4 regions of the Thiorhodovibrio frisius genome follow, and region 2 is predicted to be linked to each of the others. Evidence: predicted binding sites of a transcription regulator. Region 2 holds the regulator's gene; each other region holds the start of a gene.
What was found. The regulator sigma-54, encoded in region 2, starts transcription at its own class of promoters, with help from an activator protein. The targets are predictions, from matches to a motif close to TGGCANGNTNCNTGCTT.
Positions count from the first base shown of each region.

Region 1: cowN (N(2)-fixation sustaining protein CowN) is a predicted target of sigma-54. The motif match lies at 2,537-2,553, and genes of this name have one in related genera.
Region 3: Thiofri_RS21730 (flagellar hook-length control protein FliK) is a predicted target of sigma-54. The motif match lies at 3,229-3,245, and genes of this name have one in related genera.
Region 4: rsxA (electron transport complex subunit RsxA) is a predicted target of sigma-54. The motif match lies at 2,857-2,873, and genes of this name have one in related genera.

Region 1 covers NZ_CP121471.1:1,853,548-1,859,150, reverse strand. Annotated here, with positions in the region: gene Thiofri_RS08660 (peptide chain release factor 3) at 1-1,471, opposite strand, end outside; gene Thiofri_RS08655 (rhodanese-like domain-containing protein) at 1,592-2,020, shown strand; gene cowN (N(2)-fixation sustaining protein CowN) at 2,190-2,459, opposite strand; gene dacB (D-alanyl-D-alanine carboxypeptidase/D-alanyl-D-alanine endopeptidase) at 2,628-4,160, opposite strand; gene glgB (1,4-alpha-glucan branching protein GlgB) at 4,218-5,603, opposite strand, start outside.
Region 2 covers NZ_CP121471.1:5,050,345-5,055,947, reverse strand. Annotated here, with positions in the region: gene kdsC (3-deoxy-manno-octulosonate-8-phosphatase KdsC) at 178-717, shown strand; gene lptC (LPS export ABC transporter periplasmic protein LptC) at 847-1,461, shown strand; gene lptA (lipopolysaccharide transport periplasmic protein LptA) at 1,454-1,990, shown strand; gene lptB (LPS export ABC transporter ATP-binding protein) at 1,987-2,739, shown strand; gene Thiofri_RS23030 (RNA polymerase factor sigma-54) at 2,881-4,389, shown strand; gene hpf (ribosome hibernation-promoting factor, HPF/YfiA family) at 4,501-4,866, shown strand; gene ptsN (PTS IIA-like nitrogen regulatory protein PtsN) at 4,993-5,469, shown strand; gene hprK (HPr(Ser) kinase/phosphatase) at 5,466-5,603, shown strand, end outside.
Region 3 covers NZ_CP121471.1:4,759,618-4,765,220, forward strand. Annotated here, with positions in the region: gene fusA (elongation factor G) at 1-2,034, shown strand, start outside; gene Thiofri_RS21730 (flagellar hook-length control protein FliK) at 2,092-3,129, opposite strand; gene fliJ (flagellar export protein FliJ) at 3,270-3,719, opposite strand; gene Thiofri_RS21740 (FliI/YscN family ATPase) at 3,736-5,130, opposite strand; gene Thiofri_RS21745 (FliH/SctL family protein) at 5,127-5,603, opposite strand, start outside.
Region 4 covers NZ_CP121471.1:804,951-810,553, forward strand. Annotated here, with positions in the region: gene Thiofri_RS04015 (RnfABCDGE type electron transport complex subunit D) at 1-173, opposite strand, end outside; gene rsxC (electron transport complex subunit RsxC) at 178-1,629, opposite strand; gene rsxB (electron transport complex subunit RsxB) at 1,629-2,219, opposite strand; gene rsxA (electron transport complex subunit RsxA) at 2,216-2,791, opposite strand; gene nifL (nitrogen fixation negative regulator NifL) at 3,266-5,011, shown strand; gene nifA (nif-specific transcriptional activator NifA) at 5,046-5,603, shown strand, end outside.

The sequences.
Region 1 (5,603 bases), 2.2 Mb from region 2:
CGTAGGCTTTCTCCTCGAAACGGGCGAGCATTTTTGGGTCTTCGCAGCGCACCCAGCGTGCTAGGGCGACGCTGACGGGCTCGACAACGGCCTCCACGCCATACTCATCGCGCAGACGATAGGCGGCGACGTCAAATTGCAGGATGCCCACGGCGCCGAGGATGAGGTCGTTGTTCTTGCGCGGGCGGAAGACCTGGGTGGCGCCCTCCTCGCACAACTGGAGCACGCCTTTTTGCAGGGCTTTCATCTTCAGTGGGTCTTTTAACACCACACGGCGGAAGAGTTCCGGGGCGAAATATGGAATGCCTTCGTACTTGAGATCTTCGCCCTCGGTGAAAGTGTCGCCGATCTGAATGGTACCGTGGTTGTGCAGACCGATGATGTCGCCCGGCCAGGCTTCTTCGACATGGCGGCGCTCGTCGGCTTGAAAGGTAATGGCATTGGCGACCTGCACCGCTTTGCCGATGCGCACATGGCGCATTTTCATGCCCTTTTTATAGCTGCCGGAGCAGACGCGCAGAAAGGCCACCCGGTCGCGGTGGGCAGGGTCCATATTGGCCTGGATTTTGAACACAAAACCACTGAAGGCCGACTCCTGTGGCTCGACCAGCCGCGAGCGAGTTTGGCGCGACAGGGGTGCTGGCGCATAGTCAACGAAAGCGTCGAGCAGTTCCTTGACGCCAAAATTGTTGATCGCAGAACCAAAAAACACCGGCGTCTGGATGCCAGCCAGGTAGTCGGCATGATCGAAGTCGTGACTGGCGCCCTGCACCAGTTCGAGTTCATCGCGCAGTTCCTGGGCCTGGTCGCCGACGATTTCATCCAGGCGCGGATTGTCGAGACCATCAATCACCTCGCCTTCCTGAATACGCCCGCCGTGGGTGGCGCTGAACAGATGGGTGCGATCATGGCGCAGGTCATAGACGCCTTTGAAGCGCTTGCCCATGCCAATTGGCCAGGTCACAGGCGCACACTGGATTTTCAGTACGGATTCGATTTCGTCGAGAATCTCGATAGCGTCGCGTCCCTCACGATCGAGCTTATTGACGAAGGTGAGAATGGGCGTGTTGCGCAACCGGCACACATCCATCAGCTTGATGGTGCGCTCCTCGACACCCTTGGCCACGTCGATCACCATCAAGGCCGCATCCACAGCGGTCAGGGTGCGGTAGGTGTCCTCAGAAAAGTCCTCATGGCCGGGGGTGTCGAGCAGATTAACGATAGCCTCGCCATAGGGAAACTGCATCACCGAGGAAGTCACCGAGATACCGCGTTGCTTTTCCAGCTCCATCCAGTCCGAAGTCGCATGGCGCGCGGCCTTGCGCCCCTTGACAGTGCCGGCCATCTGGATGGCGCCGCCGAATAGCAACAGCTTTTCGGTCAGTGTGGTCTTGCCAGCATCCGGGTGGGAGATAATGGCGAAGGTGCGGCGCTTGACAAGCTGCGCCTCAAGCGGCGAGAGCTGGGACATGATCTCGGTTCTCAAGTGCGGAAAAACCCGCCATGATACCGCTTGCCGACCTGGATCGGCCACCGCGACGCGGATGAAAACAAAAATTGCATCAAATACCCCTACAAGGAGAACACTCAGATGACCACCGACTTGCCACACAGCTTGACCCCACAAGAAGCGATGGACCTGCTCACCGAACATCCGGCGGCCATCCTGGTGGACATTCGCTCGACCATGGAATTTCTGTTTGTCGGCCACCCCAAAGGGGCCGTGCATGTGCCTTGGATCGACGAGCCGGACTGGACCGTGAACCCTCAGTTCGCCACCGAGATTCGCAAGCTGCTGCTGGGCGGCGCGGTGTGCGAGCCCGGTCAGCTCTGCGCGCCCGTGGTGCTGATCTGCCGCAGTGGCAAGCGCTCGCTGGAAGCCGGCAAGGCGCTGATTCAAGACGGACTAAGCGCGGTTTATCATGTCGATGAGGGATTCGAGGGGGATCTGGACGAACACCATCACCGCAGCAGTCAAGGTGGTTGGCGTTTTCGCGGACTGCCCTGGGAGCAATGCTGAAAGCACCGCGCCTGACTTGCCCCACTTGCCGATCTTTGGCGGACACTCGCCTTTCACTGCTGTGCGGCGAACGCGATACTGCCAATATCCGCCACCTTGTTCGATCAGCCCCGGCCCTATTGGCCGTGGGCGGATTCTCGCGCTGCTTGGCGGCTGAGGGAGGGGCCTCTCAGCAGCACTCTTCTTCCAGGGCCTCGAGAAGTTCATTGCCCTGCTCATCGTCGTCTAGCGCGAACAGTTCGCGTAGTGCATTCACGTGGCTGCCGACAAAGAACAACTCATCCTGTCCGCGCTGCTCAGCCTCGGCCAGTTTTGTCACAAAATAGCCGGTCCATTGTGAGCCTTCCCCCAATTCCGCAATGCGGTGACGCACCATAGCGACAAGCTGCTGTGCGCGCTGATCGCAGTCGATCCCTTCAAAGCTGATGTAACGATCCACTGTTTGACTTGCACCCATCATATCCTGTGTGACTCCTACTGCTTGCGTTTATCATTGCCAAAGACTGTCGGATTCTTAAGCAAAAAACGGGCAAACAATGGGCCGGGCTTTGGCTTGCCCAGGGGCTCTCGGCCCAGACCGTCAGGATTCTTTCTCGGCAAAAGGCTATTAGTCGCCGCTGTCGGTTGGCAGGGGGGCCCCGCGATAGACCCAGCGGAGAATCTCGTGGTGCACGGCGTGGCCGCGCCAGGCACCCAGAGCCTGGCCATCCTGACCATTGACCAGCACTGCCACAATCCAGCGCCTGTCGTTGCGGTCGAGCACATAGCCGGCAATGCAGCTTGCGTCCCGCACAGTGCCAGTCTTGAGATGCGCGCGCCCGGCAATGGGCTCGCGGCGCAGACGCCGGCGGGTGGTGCCATCGACACCGGCGATAGACATGGAGGCCAGCAGCTCGGGCATCCACGGCTGGCGGTAGCTCCAGCTCAGCAGTTCGCCCAGACTGCCGGCACTGATGCGGGTCTCGCGCGACAGGCCGGAGCCATTGTCGGCCACCAGCTCCGGCATGGGCAGGCCGCGCTTATTGAGCCAAGCATTGATGGTATCGCGGGATTTCTCAAGCGTACCGGGAGCCCCTTTTTCGCTCGCGCCAAGAGTCAAAAACAGCATCCGCGCCATCAGGTTATTGCTGTTTTTGTCAATGTCGCGAATAATGACTCCCAGCGGCTGCGACAGCGCGCGGTGGAACTGACGCGCGCCCTTGGGCACCTTGCCGAGGCGAATCTTGCCGCCAATACTGCCGCCCAGATCCCGCCACAAGGCGTCCACAGCGGCAGCGGCATGCTGCTCAGGTGTGAGCAGCAGCCGCCCGACCTGCTCCTCGCCGCATTCATCGGCAAAGGTGCCAGAGATACGCAATTTGGGACCGGCGGTTTCGGTGGCTGGGATAAAGGTCGCGATTGGATTGTGATAACGCCGGGCGCAGGGCGCGTCGACCAAGCGCGCTTCATTGACGATTTCGACCCCGGTCAGCGGCGGCTCGGTATAGACGCCAACACCGTTATTGACCCAGTCGCGGTAGATGTGAATGTCCGTGACCTGACGGTTGACGCTCAAAGCCGACGGCAGGGCGTTGTAGCTGCGCTGGGCAGCGCCGTCAAAGTCGCCGCGCTCCTGTTCCGGCGGGGCCAGAAAGCTGTTATCGAGCACCACGTCTCCCTCGATGGCGATCAACCCCTTGACGCGCAACGCGCGCAGGATGCCGGCAAAGGCATCGGCTGTGAGATAGGGGTCACCATAGCCCTGGATGTAGAGATTGCCCTGAAGTTGCCCTCCGACCACGCGGCCATCAACGTACACATCGGTTGCCCAGTGATAATTCGGACCAAGAATGTCGAGCCCGGCAATGCTAGTCAGGAGTTTAATCACCGATGCCGGCACTCGCGGCGTCTCGGGGTTGACCAGCAATCGCGGCTCCTCGGCATCGACAGCGCGCACATAAACGCTAACCTGGCTGATGTCGAGCCCCCATTCGGACAGTTGGGCATCAAGCTTGCCCGGCAAGGTGGTGGCGGGAGCGGCACGCGCGCCCGTTGTCGTCAACAAGGCCGCAGCCAGGATCAAGCTCATGGCCAATGCGAACGACACCGTCCGCACTGCCATCAGGAACAGATCAAGCAGCCGGGCAACAGGCAGCATCATTCGACGGCCTGATTGTCCCCGCTTCGGCCAAGTGCCTTTGGCAACCAGAGCCGACATTCAGCCCGGACGCTGGGTTTCAGAATCGGCCACAACCCCGGATGGCGCCTGCGATGGCTCGGCGGAATTCGGGGCATCGGCGCCCGGCGCCAGCGCGCTGGTGGTTTCACTTGCTTGATCCCTGGCCTGATCGCTGTTCGGACCACTGGCCTGGTCCATCTGGGGGTCGCCTTCCGGCCGCACCGCAGCCTTGCCGATCGCCGGCTCATCGGCTGCGAGGGATTCATCAGGCTCCAACACCATGATGACGCCCGCCAGTGGTGGCAGAGCAATGGGAATGGAGTGTTCTCGCCCCATCCAACTCAATGCCTCGGAATGCACACCGCCTTGATTGCCAACATTGCTACCGCCGTAAAAGGCACCATCGGAATTGATTGCCTCACGGTAGAAACCGGCGCGCGACACACCGATGCGATAATTCTCGCGCGGCACCGGGGTGAAATTAAAGGCAGCCGCGACAATCTGCTTTTGATCCTTCGACTTGCGCACAAAGCTCAACACCGATTGGGAGCTATCGTGACAGTCAATCCACTCGAAACCACTGCTGTCAAAATCCACCTGATGAAGCGCCGGCAAGTCCTGATACAGCCGATTTAAATCCGCAACAATCTGCTTGATACCCAAGTGCGGCTGGCGCTCGAGCAGATACCAGTCGAGTGCCTCGTCGAAGTTCCATTCCTGCCCCTGGGCGAATTCACAGCCCTGGAACAGCAGCTTCTTGCCCGGATAGGCATACATGAAGGTATAAAGCAGCCGCAGCGAGGCGAATTTCTGCCAGGCATCACCCGGCATTTTGTCGATCATTGAGCGCTTACCATGAACCACTTCATCGTGCGAGAAAGGCAGCACAAAGTTCTCGGTAAAGGCATAGAGCAGCCCGAAGGTGAGCAGGTCATGATGGTAATGGCGGTAGATGGGGTCCTTCTCCATATAGGAGAGTGTGTCGTGCATCCAACCCATATTCCATTTCATGCTGAAGCCGAGACCACCCAAGTAGGTTGGGCGCGAAACCTGCGGCCAAGAGGTGGACTCCTCGGCAATCATCAGGGTGCCAGGATGCTGCTCGTGGGTGACTGTGTTTAACTGCCGCAGAAATTCAATCGCATCGAGATTTTCATTACCGCCGTATTTATTCGGTATCCATTCGCCTTCCTTGCGCGAATAGTCCAGATAGAGCATGGACGCCACGGCATCGACGCGCAGGCCGTCGATATGATATTCATCCAGCCAATAAAGCGCGCTTGAGAGCAGGAAGTTCTTCACCTCATGGCGCCCGAAATTAAAGATGTAGGTTCCCCAGTCGCGGTGCTCACCCTGACGCGGATCAGCGTGCTCAAACAGCGCCGTCCCATCAAAACGCCCGAGCGCCGTTGTATCACGCGGAAA
Region 2 (5,603 bases):
GCTATGATAACAGGGGTGGCGTTTGGCCTGTTTCATTGCCATTCCAGCAAGAGGCGTTGCCCAAAAAGCCTGTACCCCAACAAAAAGCACTGTGCCCAAAATACAATTTGCGCCAGAAACTGGCTGCCACACAAGCACCTGCTCACTTAGCAGCCCCGCATCCAGGAGAGTCAGCCGATGCAAGATGCAATCGAACGGGCAAAAGCCATCCGTGTCGTCATTTTCGACGTTGATGGCGTCTTGACCGATGGCCGCCTGATCATCGGCGACGATGGACAGGAGTACAAAGCCTTTCATTCACGCGATGGGCACGGTATGGCTATGCTCCAGCAGACCGGCGTCAGCTTGGCGGTCATTACTGGGCGTCAATCTCAGGTGGTGCGGTTGCGTATGGAAAGTCTCGGCGTGCGCCATGTCTATCAGGGGCGGCGCGATAAAACGCCAGCCTATGAAGAACTTAAGGCGCGTTTGGAGCTTGCCGACAGCGCCTTTGCTTATGTCGGCGACGATGTGATTGACCTCCCCATTCTGTCTCAGGTCGGGCTTGGCGTCGCGGTTGCGGATGCCCATCCGCTGGTCAAGGCGCATTGCCACTGGCAGACGGAAAACCCCGGCGGCCGCGGCGCGGCGCGCGAGGTCTGCGAGTTCATCATGCGCGCCCAGGATACCCTCGAGCCCATGCTCGCTCGTTATCTCCCACCTCTTAAGGCGGTTTAGGCCGTGGCGATACTCGGTCTCCTGGTTCCAGCCACCCCGGAGGAGCAAAGCTGCTGTTTCAGGAGAGTGCTTATGATCCCGGCCACCTTAACCCTGGTCATTAAAGCGGCTGTTTCGGGGTAAGCATCCATGTTCGCCCAACCCCGTCAGTTGTTACTCGCCGCAGTGTTCGTGTTGCTCGGGCTGCTCGGGCTGTGGTTTGCCCAGCCCAGTCAACAACCGGCCTCGCCCGCTGGTTTGCAAGACGGCCGGCGTCCCGACTATGTCGTCGACGGTGTGCGCGCGCTGGAACTCGATATTCATGGACAGCCCGCCCGTCGACTTAGGGCCGAACAATTGCGTCATTACCCGGATGACGACAGTAACGAACTCGACCAGCCTCGCCTGCGGCTTTACGATGACCAGGCTCCGCCCTGGCATATCCGCTCCGAGCGCGGCTGGATCTCCGCCGGGAATGAGCGAATCGTGCTGAGTGGTGAAGTCCGTGCACGACGCGCCGCCGCGTCCGACCAGGAGGCCATCGCATTCGCGACCAGCTGGATCGAGGTCTTTCCGGATGATGAGCGCGCCGAAACTGATCGTTTCATCGAACTCGACCGCGGGGCAGACCGCATGACCGCCATTGACGGCATGCGCTTCTGGTACAGTGAGCCGATGCGCGGCGAGTTTGTTGGACGCGTGCGTTCCAGATTGGTAACAAGCGAGACGCCAGCCCCGCCACCCGCCGACCAACGTCATGACTGAATCGATTGCTGCCATGAGACTCAAGCATATTCCTGGCCCCAGCCTGGCCCTGACCCTGCTCTGTCTGACAATACTGACTGGCGCACCGGTCTTCGCGCTCGACAGCGACCAGGAGCAGCCGCTGTTTATCGAAGCCGATGCCGTCGAATTCGACGACAATACCGCGCAAAGCTGGTACTTCGGTAATGTCGATATTCAGCAGGGCACCCTGCGCATTCTTGCCGACCAGGTCGAAGTCCAGCACCGTGAAAACCGCCAGCCGCGCATTATTATTGCTGTGGGCGATCCGGCACGCTACCGACAGATACCCGAGGGCGAGACCGAACCGGTTTTGGGGCGATCGCAACGAATGGAATACGATGCGGATCGCGACGAAATCACCTTGATTGATCGCGCCGTGTTGATCCAAGGTCAGGATCGCTTTGCCAATGACCGCATCGTATACAATCGCACCACCGCGCGCGTCACCGCCGGCGCCAATGCGCAGGGCAACGAGCGCGTCAAAATCACCATCACGCCAAAGGAATGACTCCCGGTTCGCACACTCAGGCCGCTCTGGCCTTGCAGGCCGAAGGTCTGGCCAAGAGCTATCGCCGTCGCAGGGTTGTCGATGGTGTTGATATCACCGTCAGGGCTGGTGAAGTTGTCGGTTTGCTCGGTCCCAACGGTGCCGGCAAGACCACCAGCTTCTACATGATCGTCGGTCTGGTGAGCGCTGATTCCGGGCGCATTTTGCTTGCCGGCGAGGATGTCACCCTCGCGCCCATGCACGCACGCGCCCGGCGCGGCCTGAGCTACCTGGCCCAGGAGCCATCCATCTTCCGCAAGCTGAGCGCAACAAACAACCTGATGGCGGTGCTCGAAACCCGCCCAGAACTCGACGACCACCAGCGCCGCCAGTATTGCGAGGCGCTGCTCGATGAGCTTGGCATTGCGCATATCGCCCAATCTCTGGCTCTCAGTTTGTCGGGAGGCGAGCGCCGCCGCCTGGAAATTGCCCGCGCACTTGCCGTCGAGCCGAAAGTCATGTTGCTTGACGAGCCCTTTGCCGGGGTCGACCCGATCGCAGTGGTCGACATTAAAAAAATTATCACCCATTTGAGCGAGCGCGGTATTGGCGTGCTGGTCACCGATCATAACGTGCGAGAAACCCTCGATATTTGTGATCGCGCCTACATCATCAGCGATGGGCAGGTGATTGCCGAAGGTGAGCCCTCGGCCTTGCTCAGCAACACCCAGGTGCGCGCGGTCTATCTTGGCGAGCATTTCCGGCTTTGACGCTCGGCTTTGCGTCGACTTGGCAAAGATCAGCTACAATCAAATTTGCCCTATGCAAATTTCATTCATTGTCCAAGCATCTGTCTATGCCCATCCCGCCGGAGTCCCGCTGCCCGCAGCAGTTCCGTTGAAGGCGTCGCGATGAAGCAGACCATTCAACTGCGCCTCGGCCAGCAGCTGACGATGACGCCGCAGCTGCAGCAAGCGATTAAGCTGCTGCAGCTCTCGACCCTGGATCTCCAGCAGGAAATCCAGCAGGCGCTTGAGTCCAACCTGATGCTCGAGAACGCCGATGACGACCTGCCGGAGCCAGGCACCCGCGAAGACCGCCTGAATCAGGATGAGGCCAGCGCGCAGCGTCTCGAAGAGGCGCGACTCGATAGCTCGTTGCGCCCCGAGCGCGACGGCATGCCCGACGAGTTGCCCACCGACAGCGAATGGACCGACACTTTCGCCGATACCTCCGACAGCTACGCGCCAAGCAGCGGTGCCCAATCCGGTGCTCAATCTGGCAGCCAGTCCGGCGACAGCAATGATTTCGACCTCTTCGCCCAGCGCTCGCGCCCGCAGACGCTGCATGACTACATCGACTGGCAGCTCAACCTGACCCGTTTCGGCGCGCGCGACCAAGCCGTTGCCGAGGCGCTGATCGACGCCATTGACGCCGACGGCTACCTGCATCTGGACCTGAGCGAATTGCCCGCGATTCTGAACGACCCGGAACTTGAGCCGGACGAGATTGAAGCCGTGCTCCATCGCATCCAGAGCTTCGATCCGCCGGGTCTCGCGGCACGCGACCTGCGCGAATGCCTGATCCTGCAACTGCGTCAGCTGACCGATCACCAGCCGCGACGCGACCATGCCCTGAGCATCTGCGAGCACCATTTCGATGCTCTGGGGCGCAACGATCTGGACGCCATGCGCCGTGGCACCAAGCTCAGCGACGATGACTTGGGCCAGGCACTGACGCTGATCCGCTCCCTGAACCCGCGCCCAGGGTCGGCCGTGACCGAGGTGCAACCGGAATACATCAAGCCCGACGTGCTGGTGCGCCGTCGCCACGGCCGCTGGACAGTGGAGCTTAACCCGGATACCACGCCGCGAATTCGCGTCAACGAGAGTTACAGGCAGCTCATTCGGCGTGCCGATAAGGCCGCCGACAATCAGTGCCTGAAATCCCATCTGCAAGAGGCGCAGTGGTTTATCAAAAGCCTGCTGAGTCGCAATGACACCGTGCTGCGGGTAGCGACCAAAATTGTCGAGCTGCAGCAGGACTTTTTCGATTTTGGCGAAGAGGCCATGCGCCCGCTGGTGCTGCGCGACATCGCCGAGACGCTGGAGCTGCATGAATCCACCGTCTCGCGCGTGACAACGCAGAAATACATGCACACCCCCAGGGGCACCTTCGAGTTCAAATATTTCTTTTCAAGTCACGTCAACACCACTTCAGGGGGTGAGTGTTCATCGACCGCCATCCGCGCCTTTATCCGCAAACTGGTCGCCGCAGAGACGCCTAATAAGCCTCTGAGTGACAACAAAATTGCCGAGGTTCTGTCGGATCAGGGCATCAAGGTGGCACGACGAACAGTCGCCAAATACCGCGAAGCCATGGGCATCCCGCCCTCGAACGAGCGCAAGCGGCTCGCATGACGCCAGAGGTTTTCATTACAGAGGGTTTTCATACCAGGGTTCTTTTGTGATGAAATTCCCCAGTCATTGCACCGGCCATCGCCGCGTTCGACCATTCAGGAGTCATAACCTATGCAAATCAAGCTCACCGGGCATCATGTCGACATTACCGAACCACTCAAAGACTATGTCGATAGTAAATTTTCCCGCCTGGAGCGCCATTTCGACCATGTCATCAACGCCAACGTCATCCTGAGTGTCGAGAAGCTCCGCCAGAAGGCGGAAGCCACCCTGCTCGTCAATGGCGCCAACGTTCATGCCGATGCGACGCACGAGGACATGTACGCCGCCATTGACGGGCTGATCGATAAGCTCGACCGTCAGGTGCTCAAGTACAAGGAAAAGCGCCAAAGTCATCGCGCGCCCGGTGCCAAAGTGGCCAGCGCCGAACTTGCCGCTACCGACGAGGCAGCATCGGAAGCGCTTGAGGAGGACTGAGGTCAAACGCATTGCTTGACCCGTTGTCCAAATAACGAACCTACCGACATCCTTCACTGATGACCCATACCGGAGCCGGTCATGCTGGCTCCGGTTTTTGTTTCGTCCACCGGAGAGCCAGCGCACATGTTTCCCCCGCAACTTATCGTCGAGCACCGGGTGCTCGCCGGGGCCAGCATCAGCAGTAAGAAGCGGCTGCTTGAAACCTTGGCCGAGCTGTTGGTTGGCGAGCAGCCCCAGCTCAGCCGCGAGGCGGTATTCGACCGCCTGCTCGAGCGCGAACGCCTCGGCAGCACCGGCCTCGGTCATGGCGTGGCGCTGCCCCATGCGCGCGTGGCGGAGATCACGGACGCCATTGGCGCTTTCATCCAGATCGCCGAGCCCGTCCCCTTCGATGCCATCGACGACCAACCGATTGACCTGGCCTTTGCGCTACTGGTGCCTGAGGGCGCCAACGAGACCCATCTGCAACTATTGGCCAAGCTGGCGGAACTCTTCAACCAGGATCATCTCCGACAGCGCCTGCGCAGCGCCGAGAGCCCACAGGCACTGCTCGACATTCTCACCCAGGCATCTCTGTCGGCATCCAACGGAGTCGCGTGAAAGCTATCGACTCCCTGCAGCGACTTGTCGACAGCCTGAGCAAGCCGCTCAAGCTGCGCTGGGTGCTTGAGCCTCCGCCAGAGCCCATTCCTCTCACTAATCCGCCCCAATCACCGCGCCAGCGGTTGGTGGGC
Region 3 (5,603 bases), 290 kb from region 2:
AACGCGGAGGATGTCCGCAACATCGCCTTGGTCGGTCACGCCGGCAGCGGCAAGACCAGCCTGGTCGAGGCGTTGCTGGTTGCCACCAAGAGCATCCCGGAAGCCGGCAGCATCGCCCGTGGCAACACCGTCTGCGACCACGACCCCATGGAGCGCGAGCTTCAACATTCGCTTGATGTCGCCATCACCGCGTTCAACGCCCATGGCAAGCACGTCAACCTGATTGACACCCCCGGCTTTCCGGATTTTCTCGGCCGCAGCCTGTCGGTGCTATCCGCCGTGGAGACCGCCGCCATAGTGATCAATGCTGACAGCGGCATCGAGCCGGTGACCCAGCGCATGTGGAAGGGCGCCGACCGGCGCAACCTGTGCCGCATGATTGTGATTAACAAAATCGACGCACCCGGAGTGGACCTTGCCGCTGTCACCGCGCAAGTGCGCGAGACCTTCGGCGCCGAGTGTCTGCCCATCAACCTGCCAGCCGAGGGGGGCAAGCGGGTGGTAGATTGTTTCTTTCAGCCTGCGGGCGGAGAGACAGACTTTTCCTCGGTCGAGGAAGCGCACAGCACCATCGTCGATCAGGTGGTTGAGGTCGATGAGAAATTGATGGAGGTCTATCTGGAGCAGGGCCAGGAACTGAAGCCCGAGCAGCTCCATGATCCCTTTGAGGAGGCTCTGCGCGAGGCGCACCTAATCCCCATCTGCTACTGCTCGGCCGAGACTGGCGCGGGCATCCCCGAGCTGATCACCATCCTTGAACGCCTGATGCCGAACCCGGCCGAGGGCAATCCGCCGCCCTTCATAAAGGGCGAGGGCGCTGAACGCAAGCCGGTGCAGGTCAGCCCTGACCTAAGCCAACATGCCATTGCCCATGTATTTAAGGTGGTGAATGACCCCTTCCGTGGCAAGCTTGGCATTTTTCGTATTCACCAGGGGCGCATTGTGCCGAACAGCCAGTTATTGATTGGCGATGCGCGCAAACCCTTTAAGGTGAATCATCTCTTCCGGCTGCATGGCAATGAGTTGGTTGAGGTCGACGAGGGCGTGCCGGGTGACATCCTGGCGGTGGCTCGGGTCGACGACATTCACTTTGATGCCGTGTTGCACGACTCCCATGATGAAGACCATTTTCATCTCGACAGCATCGAGTGCCCGGTGCCCCTGTTCGGCCTGGCCATTTCGCCAACCAAGCGCGGCGATGAGCAAAAGCTGACCGATGCCCTGCACAAGCTCGAAGATGAAGACCCCTGCTTCCACGTCGAGCACAACGCAGCCGCAAACGAGACCGTCATGCGGGGTTTAGGCGAGTTGCACTTAAAGGTGCTGATGCGCCGCCTGTCGGAGCAATTTCACGTTGAGGTGGAAACCCGGCCGCCGAAGATCCCTTACCGGGAAACCATCACCGGCAAGGCCGAGGGGCATCATCGCCACAAAAAACAAACTGGCGGTGCCGGGCAGTTTGGTGAGGTTTTTCTGCGCGTCGAACCCTTGGAACAGGGCGGTGGCTTTGACTTTGTCGATGCCACTGTCGGTGGCAGCATCCCGGGGCAGTTCATCCCCTCGATTGAAAAAGGCGTGCGCCAGGTGCTCGAAGAAGGCGCCGTGGCCGGTTACCCGATGCAGGATGTTCGGGTGACAGTGTATGACGGCAAGTTCCATCCGGTGGATTCGAAAGACATTGCTTTCGCCACCGCCGGGCGCAAGGCATTCATCGAGGCAGTGGAAAAGGCCAAGCCGGTGGTCATGGAACCGGTGGTGAAAATTCGCATTGTCGCCCAGGACAGCGCCATGGGCGATCTCGCCGGGGATCTGTCCTCAAGGCGCGGGCGCATCAATGGCAGCGAAACCAAGACTCTGGGCCGGGTGGCCATTGATGGCGAGGTGCCGCTGGCAGAGCTGGATAGCTATGAATCGCGGCTGAAGTCCCTGACCGGCGGCGAGGGAACCTATGGCATTGAGCTGAGCCACTATGCGCCCGTACCGGGCAATGTGCAGAAGCAACTGAGCGACGCCTTCCAACGCGCCGAGGACTGATATCCGGAAGAAGGGAGAAACAGGCCCGCTTGGTTGCGGCCAAGCGGGTTGGCGAGATCAGGCAAACAAATCGAGCTTGCGCGCTAACCGAGACAGGGTACTGCTGGCAACTGCGCCTTCGGCTGCCAGCAGCGCCTCCTGCTCGCTGTCGGCATCGCCGCCTCCTTCGCCGTCGCCCGCAGCGACACCCTCCCCGGCCGCCTCGTCGCGGCTTTGTGGCGGCTGATCAGAAACGGACGCATCTCCCAGCGACAGGCCATCCTGGGCCAATGCCTCGCGCAATTTTGGCAGCGCGGCCTCTAGAACCTCGCGCACGGCGGGATTGGCGGAGACGAAATGCACATGGGCTTTATCGGCTTCCATGGTCACCCGCACTTCCATCGCGCCCAGGCTTGGCGGACTGAGCTTGATCTCGGCCATGCCATCGCGTGCTCGGGCGATGAGCGACAGACGATCCGCCAACTGCCGAGCGCCGTCGGGTGTGAGCAAGCGGGTGAGATCCAGGGTTTTGGCCCCTTCCGCTGCGGCATTTCCCTGCTCGGCACCACTGCGATTGCTGGTGGCAAGCGAGGCTTTAAGAAAGGCCAGCAGATCGGTTGCCGAGACATCACCGCCGGCCTGGCCAATGCGACTGGAAAGCGCCTCGATATCCCCAAGCTCCGCGCCGGATTGCCCGGACCATTGCTGTAGCAGCGCCGCCAGGGCTGCCTGCACTTCGGGGCTTGGGCCTGATTCTGCATCGCCCTTCAGCAAAGCACCCAGGGACATCTCCGCATCCAGGGGCATCTCCGCATCCAGGGAAATGTCCGCCCCCGACGCCTCGGCGTCCAACAGCGGCAAAGTATCGCCACCGGCGGCATCCACTTGCCCCTTCAGCAGCGCCTGGAGCTGAGCGAGCATGGCTTCGATGTCCATGCCCTCAAGCGTTTTGGGATCGACGCCAAGTTCGACTAGGAGCCCGCCGAGTTGTTCTTCAAGCGCCCCGGTAAATTCGCCGTCTTCGCCAAGCTCGCCGGATGCCGGCGCGCCCTTTGCCCCGACTAGGGCGGATGCGCCCGAGCGGCCTTCGACCGCCGCGTTCTGGGTTCCCATCATGATGTCATGCCTCTTTGCTCGAACCGATGTCCCCGGTTGATCTCATTGCCCCATCCCTTGGTCAATACCGGCTTGATTGCAACCGGCGCACCGGAATAAGAGCAATTTTTATGCCGGAAAATAATCCTTTGTGCCAGACGTCAGCGCCTCTCATCATTGTCCCCCGTCTGCACCTGCTCGAAGGCTTTGCGCGTGGCCCAGGCGTCCTGCTCCCCTTGCAGGCGTCGATTTTCCGTCACCTGCTCGACCTGGCGACGACGCTCAATCAGCTTTTCAAGCGACATGCTGTCGCGGCGCTTGTCCATCCAAACCTCTCGGGCTTGTTCGGCCCGAGCTTCGGCGGCGGCGACGCGCAATTCTTGCTGTTCGATTGCCGTGCGCAGCTGCCCGCGCATCTCCGCGACTTGTTTCATGCCAATGACGCTATCGGGCACGCCGGTGTTCAGATAGGACGCCAGCAATTCCTCAAGTTGACCGCGCTGCCCATCCGCCCGGCGCAGTTCCTCGAGCCGCCCGGCGAGGCCAACGGCGGCCTGGTTTTCGATCATCTCGCGCACCTTAAGCAGGCGCTGAAAGCGTTTGACACTCATGGAAGCTGGCCCGGCATCATGCGGCGGCCTTGGCCTCGGTCAGGCCAAAGAGTCCGAACAACTGCGCGCGCGCCTCGGTGAAGGTCACCCGCTCAGTGCGATTCTGGCGCACATAGTCCTCAAGCTTGTTGCGCATGGCCACCGCCTCGTCGAGCACTGGATCAGCGCCCTGACGGTAGGCGCCGACGGCGATCAGGTCGCGGTTCATCTCATAGGTTGAAGTGAGATTGCGGTAGTGATGCGCAGCTTGGCGATGCTGGTCGTCGATCAGGGAGTCCATGACGCGCGAAACTGAGGCGCCAACATCAATGGCCGGGTAGCGCCCACGCTCGGCGATGGCGCGCGAGAGCACCACATGGCCATCGAGGATGGCGCGCGCGGCATCGACGATGGGATCGTTCTGGTCATCACCCTCGGCAAGCACGGTGTAGAACGCTGTAATGGAACCGCCGCCCTTGTCGCCATTGCCGGCGCGCTCCACCAGCTGCGGCAAGCGAGCAAAGACGGATGCGGAATAGCCCTTGGTGGCCGGCGGCTCGCCGATGGCCATGGCGATCTCGCGCGCGCCCTGGGCAAAGCGGGTTAAGGAATCGACCAGCAGCAGCACATTGAGCCCTCGGTCGCGAAAATACTCGGCAATGGCGGTGGCCACCCAGGCGCCGTGCTGGCGCAGCAGTGGCGGCTGGTCGGCTGGCACCGCCACTACCACGGTGCGCTTGCGCGATTCGACATCAAGGATGTCGTGAATGAATTCGTTCACCTCGCGGCCGCGTTCGCCGATCAGCCCGACCACGATCACATCGGCCTCGGTGTGGCGGGTCATCATGCCGAGCAGCACGCTCTTGCCCACGCCACTGCCGGCAAACAGGCCCAGGCGCTGACCACGGCCGACTGACAGCAGGCCGTTGAGCGAGCGGATACCGACATCGAGCGGCGTGCGCACCGGGTCGCGTTTGAGCGGGTTGATTGGCCGGCCCTCAATGGAAATGTGGTCGGAGGCGCGGATACGTCCCAGGTCATCGAGCGGCTTGCCGTTGGCGTCGATGACGCGCCCAAGCAACTCGGGGCCGACGCCGATCAGCCGCGCCTGCTCCAATGGCTCGATGCGCGCGCCGGGCGCGACGCCCTCAAGCTTGCCCTCGGGCATCAAAAAGGTCTTTTCGCCATGAAAGCCGACCACCTCAGCCAGCAGTCGCTCGCCGCTAGCGGTGTGAATGGCTGCGCGCCCGCCAACCGGCAGGCGCACGCCCTCGGCCTCGAGTGTCATGCCGACCATGCGCGACAGGCGCCCCTCGGGCAGCGGGTCTGGCACCCGCGCGACCCGTTGTTGGGACTCGCGCAAGCGCTCGCGCAGGCCCTTGACCAGATCGCCGCTGTGCTGCTGGCGCAACTGCTGGATGCTTTCCGTCATGACGAGACTCCTTCGTTCAAGGGGTTGGCATCTGCGGCTGCCGGCTCGCCAGTTACCTGGCCAGTCGTGTGCGCGCCTGTGTGGCCAGCCTGCTGCTCAGCTGCCTCTTCTGTGTCGCCGCCCTGTGCGCCCCCACTCTGAGCTGCTGAAGGCAGGGATGCAGACGTCTGCGGGGCCTGGTCGATCTCGTCGATCTCCTCGGCTTGCTGGATTTCCTCAGCCTGCTCGATCGGCTGCGCTGGCGGGCGACTCAGCTCGCCCCAGATGGCATCGACCGCTTGCGCGATGCGCGTCTCGACGCTGGCGTCGATGCGACTCGGGCCGCTTTCAACCAAACAACCGCCGCGCGTTACCTCGGCATCGGCCAACCAGCGAATGTTCTCGCCCTGATCTTCAGCATAGGCTTCCACCACCGCAAGGTCTTCGGGGTTCACACGTACCCGCACCTGAACGTGCCGCGCGGGCAATTTCCC
Region 4 (5,603 bases), 1.2 Mb from region 2:
CACAAAAGTGCGCCCAGCACAGTGATGCCAAAAAGAAAAATTGCCGGCCAGCCGAATTGATAGAGCCCAAGCAGGGTCGCTGGCACCAGCGCCAGCATGACTAGCCGCATGGTGCGCGCGACGCTGGTCTGCGCATGGGTGTGGGGGCTGGCGGCATAGGTTGGGGCTAGCATTTTGTCAATCACTCGCTGCCGGTTTTGCGGCTGGCTTGCGCTTCGCCATTGCCGCGCGCTTGGCCTGCTTGATGGCCTCCATGCGTGCTGTGCGCTGGTCAGCCAGGCGCTTGGTTTCGGTCTGTTTCTGCTTGATACGGTCGCGCTCGGCCATGGCGCCCTTGGCGTGCACAAAGTACTGCACCAGCGGTAGGTGCGCCGGGCAGGCATAGGCGCAGCAGCCGCAGCTGATGCAGTCGAGCAGGCCCGCATCCACCGCGCGTTTGGGCTGACCGGCGCGCACCAGGGCGGCCATTTCCAGCGGCACCAGGCCGCAGGGACAGACCTCGACGCATTTGCCGCAGCGGATGCAGGCGGAGGGCTCGCGGATGCGCGTCTCGGCCTCGGTTAACGCCAGAATGCCGTTGGTGCCCTTGATTACCGGCGCGCGCGCACTGGAAATGACTTGCCCCATCATGGGCCCGCCGCTAACCAGGCGCGCGGGTGGCTCGGCAAAACCGCCGCTGGCTTCGATCAGGGTCTCGATGCGGGTGCCGATGGGCACGCGCAGATTGCGCGGCTGGCTGATGGCACCGCCGGTGATGGTCACCACCCGATCAATCAACGGGCGTCCGTCGCGCAGTGCCTGATGCACGGCAAAGGCGGTGGCCGGGTTGTGCACTACTACGCCGATGTCGGCGGTCAGGCCCCGCGCCGGGGTTTCCTGACCGGTCAGGGTCTGCACCAGATGCTTTTCCGAACCCATCGGATAGTGCATCGGCAGGCCGACGATTTCGAGACCGCCATGCCCGACTGCGGTGTTTAGCATCGCCTGCTGTGCCTGGGGCTTGTTGTTTTCAATCGCGATGATGATGCGCGCGACACCCAGCGCATAGGCCATGATGCGCGCGCCATCGACAATAGCAGCGGCCTGCTCGCGCATCAGCCGATCATCACAGGTTAGATAAGGCTCGCATTCGGCGCCATTGATTACCAGCCTGTGCAGCTCATAGCGGTTGCGCAGATTGAGCTTGACCGCTGCCGGAAAAGTGGCCCCGCCCAAGCCGACCACGCCGGCGGCGGCGACGCGTCGGGCGATTTCTTCAGGCTCGAGCGCGAAGGGATCAGCCACGCCTTCGAGTCCTTCAACCCAGCGCTCCTCGCCGTCTGGCTGCAAGGAGATGGTGCGTACCGACAATCCCGAGGGATGATTGGCCGGATAAAGCCCGATGCCGGCGATACGCCCCGAGGTTGGCGCATGAATGGGCGCAGAGACCGGCCCTTGGGCGCGGGCGATTAGCTCACCCTTGGCAACCTGCTGGCGGCGCTCGACCATGGGGTTGGCGGCGGCGCCGATATGCTGCTGCAAAGGCAGGTGGAGCAACTGTGGTAAGGGAAGCGGCTCAATCGGGCGCTCGGCTGACAGGCTTTTCTGATCCTGCGGATGAACCCCGCCGCGAATGCTGAACAGGCGCATCAGAGTGCCACCCCATCAGCATTGAGTGTGACCATGATCGGCGCGCTTGCCTTGCCTGCGTTGGAATTGGCTTGCGGCAGTGGCCAGTACCAGGTCTGGGGCGTGTAGCCAACCGGGCGCATTTCGATGCACTCGGTCGGGCAGTCGGCAAAGCACAGCTCGCAACCGGTGCAAGCATCGGCAAAGACGGCGTGAATCATGTCCTTGGCCCCCAGAATGGCATCGGTCGGGCAGCGTTTCAGGCACTTGGTGCAGCCGATGCAGGAGCGCTCATGAATGAAGGCCACCATGGGCACTTGCTCGGCTACCGCCGAGGCATCGAGAGTCACGCCCAGCTTCTCGGCCAGTGCCTCGGCCAGTGCCCGCCCGCCCGGTGGGCAGCAGGTGACTGCGGCCTCGCCAGCCGCTAGTGCCGCAGCCGCCGGCGCACAGCCAGGATAACCACACTGACCGCACTGCGAGCCTGGCAGTAGGGCCTCGATTTCTGCCTCCAACGGGTTGGCCGGCACGCGCAGAAAGCGATCAGCGATCCCGAGCAGGGTGCCCAGGGCCAGGCCGAGTGCGGTCAGACTGAGGATGGCGCTGATCATGCCAGCCCCGCGAAGCCCATGAAGGCCAGTGACAGCAGCCCGGCCACGACAAATGCAATGGGCGAGCCTGCAAAAGCGTCCGGTACTTGGGCCAGCGCCAGGCGCTCGCGCAACCCCGCAAAGAGCACCATCACCAGGGTGAAGCCGAGCGCTGAGCCAAAGCCGTAGAGCAGGCTTTCGCTAAAGCCGTGCTCCTCCTGCACATTGAGCAGCGCTACGCCGAGCACCGCGCAGTTGGTGGTGATCAGCGGCAGAAAGATGCCCAGCACCTGGTAAAGCGCGGGGGAGATTTTGCGCACCGCCATTTCGGTAAACTGCACCACGGCGGCGATGGCCAGGATGAAGGTCAGAATGCGCAAAAAACCGATGCCCAAAGGCTGTAGCAGCCAGTGCTCCAGCAGCCAGCTCGCCGCCCCGGTCAGGGTCAGCACAAAGGTGGTGGCCAGGCCCATGCCCAAGGCGCTGTCGAGCTTGTTCGACACGCCCATGAAGGGACATAAGCCTAAGAATTTCACCAGCACCACGTTATTGACCAGCGCGGTGCCAAGAATCAGCAGCAGAGCATCGGACATGGCAATCAAGACTAAAAGGCAGTGGTGGTCTGTCGGGCGGGCCGACGCAGCAGGTCTGCATGATTAAGCAAAGCCGGTGCCAATCGCCTGTGAGCCTTGTCGTGGGCGGCTGGCAGGCTTTTGCAGCGCCTGGCAGGTTGCCCGGCTTGTCGCGGACGTCACAGGTATCTCGGGGGCAGCCCTGTCTTTGTTGCCTTTCCGACAAGCTGGCCCTTATCCTCGCGCGTGTCGAGATTGCGAAGTCCGGAATTGGTCCTGATTTCTGTTTTGGGGTGGCATGAACCAGGCGGCTCAAGCTGAGTTTGGTCTTCACCCACGAGCGGCGCAGCTATCCAGCATGGCGGATCGACGCTGGCGCGAGTTCTGCTTTATGCTGTTGCTATCTTCATAGAGGCAGGCTGGCCACTTTGCGGTCGGTCGGGAGCCGGTCAACAGGGCTCAGCCAAGGCGCACAGATGCTGGAGGAATTCACTCGTGGCTGGATCAAGATTCGCCGAAGCAGAGGTTAGACCTGATGTCGGGTCCGATGTCGGCGCCCATGGTGGGGCCGATTCCGCATCGGGCGCAGGAACGGATGTCGGGTCTAGCATTCGGCCACCAACGGCAGAAGAGCAGCAGGCCTTGAACGCCTTGGCCCAGTTTCTCGCCACCCCGCCGGTCGGCACCCCGCCCGAAGTGCTGCGCGTGCTGACGCTGATGGCGGGCGATCCGGGCGCGCCCCTGCCGCCGCGGGTGTATTTCGAGACCGTCGAGCAGGCGCCGGTGGCCATTTCCATCACCGACGACAAGGCCGATATTCTTTATGTGAATGCCGCCTTCGAGCAGCTCACCGGTTACAGTCGCGACCAACTCATCGGTCGCAATCAGTCCATCCTTTCAAGCAATGCCACGCCGAGCAGCATCTACCAGCAACTGTGGCGCACCATCCAGAGCAAAAACACCTGGAAAGGCATTTTGGTCAATCGCACCCGGGATGGTGGCGATTATCTTGCTGAGCTGATTATCTCCCCCGTGCTCGATGCTGGCGGGCGCATTCGGTTTTTTCTTGGCATGCACCGCGATGTGACCCGTGAGCATCGCCTGGAAGCCGATCTGCGCGCGCAGAAGATCCGCAGCGAAGCCGTGCTGAATGCCGCCCCGGTGCTGGTCGCGCTGCTCAATGCCGAAGGGCGAGTGGTGCTCGATAACATGGAATACAAAAAGCTCCTCGGCGATCTGCGCGGTGAAGAGCCGGTCGCAGAGCTGCGCCGGGCCTTGATTGAGCAGGCCGGCTTTGATCCGCTCGAGCGGGTGTTGCACGGCGATGGTTTCAAGGACGTTGAAATCAGCCTGATGCTCCCCGGCAGCAGTGCACCGCGCTGGTTTTCCTGCTCTGGCGTAGCAGTGAACGAATCCGACGCCAGCGTGCGCGGCTACTTCGGTGCAGCCGATGAAGGCGAGCATCGGTTGCTGTTGTTGGCCAACGATGTCACTGCGCGTCGGCGCGAAATCGACCGGGCCCATCTCGAGCATCTGCGCGCGCGCCTGGCCGAGCAGCAACTATCAGAAGGAGTACGCGAGGCGTTGGCCGCAGCGAGTTATCAGATCGAACAGCCGCTGAATTTGATTCGCGCCGCCACCACTATGTTTGGTGATCGCGACGGCGAAATGGGGCTGTTCATCGAACAATTGCGCCAGATCAGCGCCGCCAGCGAACGAGCGCTGGCCACCCTGCACGCAGCCTTGCCGAACGAGGCGCCGGAGGCGGGCGTGATGGTCAATATCAACGAACTGCTGCGCCATGTGCTGGAGCTGGAAACTGACCGGCTGCTGGCCGCTGGTGTGGTGATCGACTGGCAGCCGGCCATGCAACTGCCGGAGCTGTCTGGACATCGCAACCAGTTGCGTTCCCTGTTCAAATATCTGATTGACAATGCCCTGCAAGCCCTGCATGAAAGCCGCTGCGCGCAGCGCGAACTGCGCCTGGCCACGCGCACGCTCGACGACTCGGTCGAGGTGGTCATTCAGGACAATGGCCCTGGCCTGCCAGCGGCTGATCGGCTCAAGGCGTTCGAGCCCTTCTTCGTCGGTTGGCGGCGCCGGCGCGGACGGGCCGGTATGGGGCTCGCGCTGGCGCAGGAAATTGTCAACCAGCATGGCGGTACCATTGAGATCGACGACGCCTTTCAGGACGGCTGTCGGATCAAGTTGGTGCTGAGTCACGCCCCGTCACAGGAGTAACAGCGCGATCGTGGTGGACACCAGGATGCAGAGCATGAAGCAGACCGATGCGAACGGCAGCGAGCCGGGCGCGCGTGCCCGCTTGACCCAGCTTGAGTCCCAGCTCGAGACCCTGTTTGAGGTCAGCCGGGTGCTGAGCCGCTCGCTCGACCTGCACCAGACCCTGCGCGCGCTGCTCAAGACCTTGCACGAGCGCGGCGGGTTGGAACGCGGCATCGTCTGCCTGATGGATGAGGACAGCGGCGAGCTGATGCTGAGCGCCATCCATGACGAGGTTGCCGAGCCTTTCGAGACTATCCGCTATCGCCCAGGGGAGGGGGTGATTGGGCGTATTCTGGAAGCCGATGAGCCCTGGATCCTGCCGCGCGTCGGCGACGAACCGCGCTTTCTTGATCGGCTCAATCTCTACGACCGCGATCTGCCATTCATTGGTGTGCCTATTCGCTTAGGCGAGGAAGGCGCCATCGGGGTGCTGGCCGTGCAACCGCCAGATCGCGATGGTCTGCTCGAGGAGCGCGCGCGTTTTTTGGAAATGGTCGCTAATCTCATTGGCCAAGCGGTGCGGCTGGCGCGCACGGTAGCCGCGGAGCAA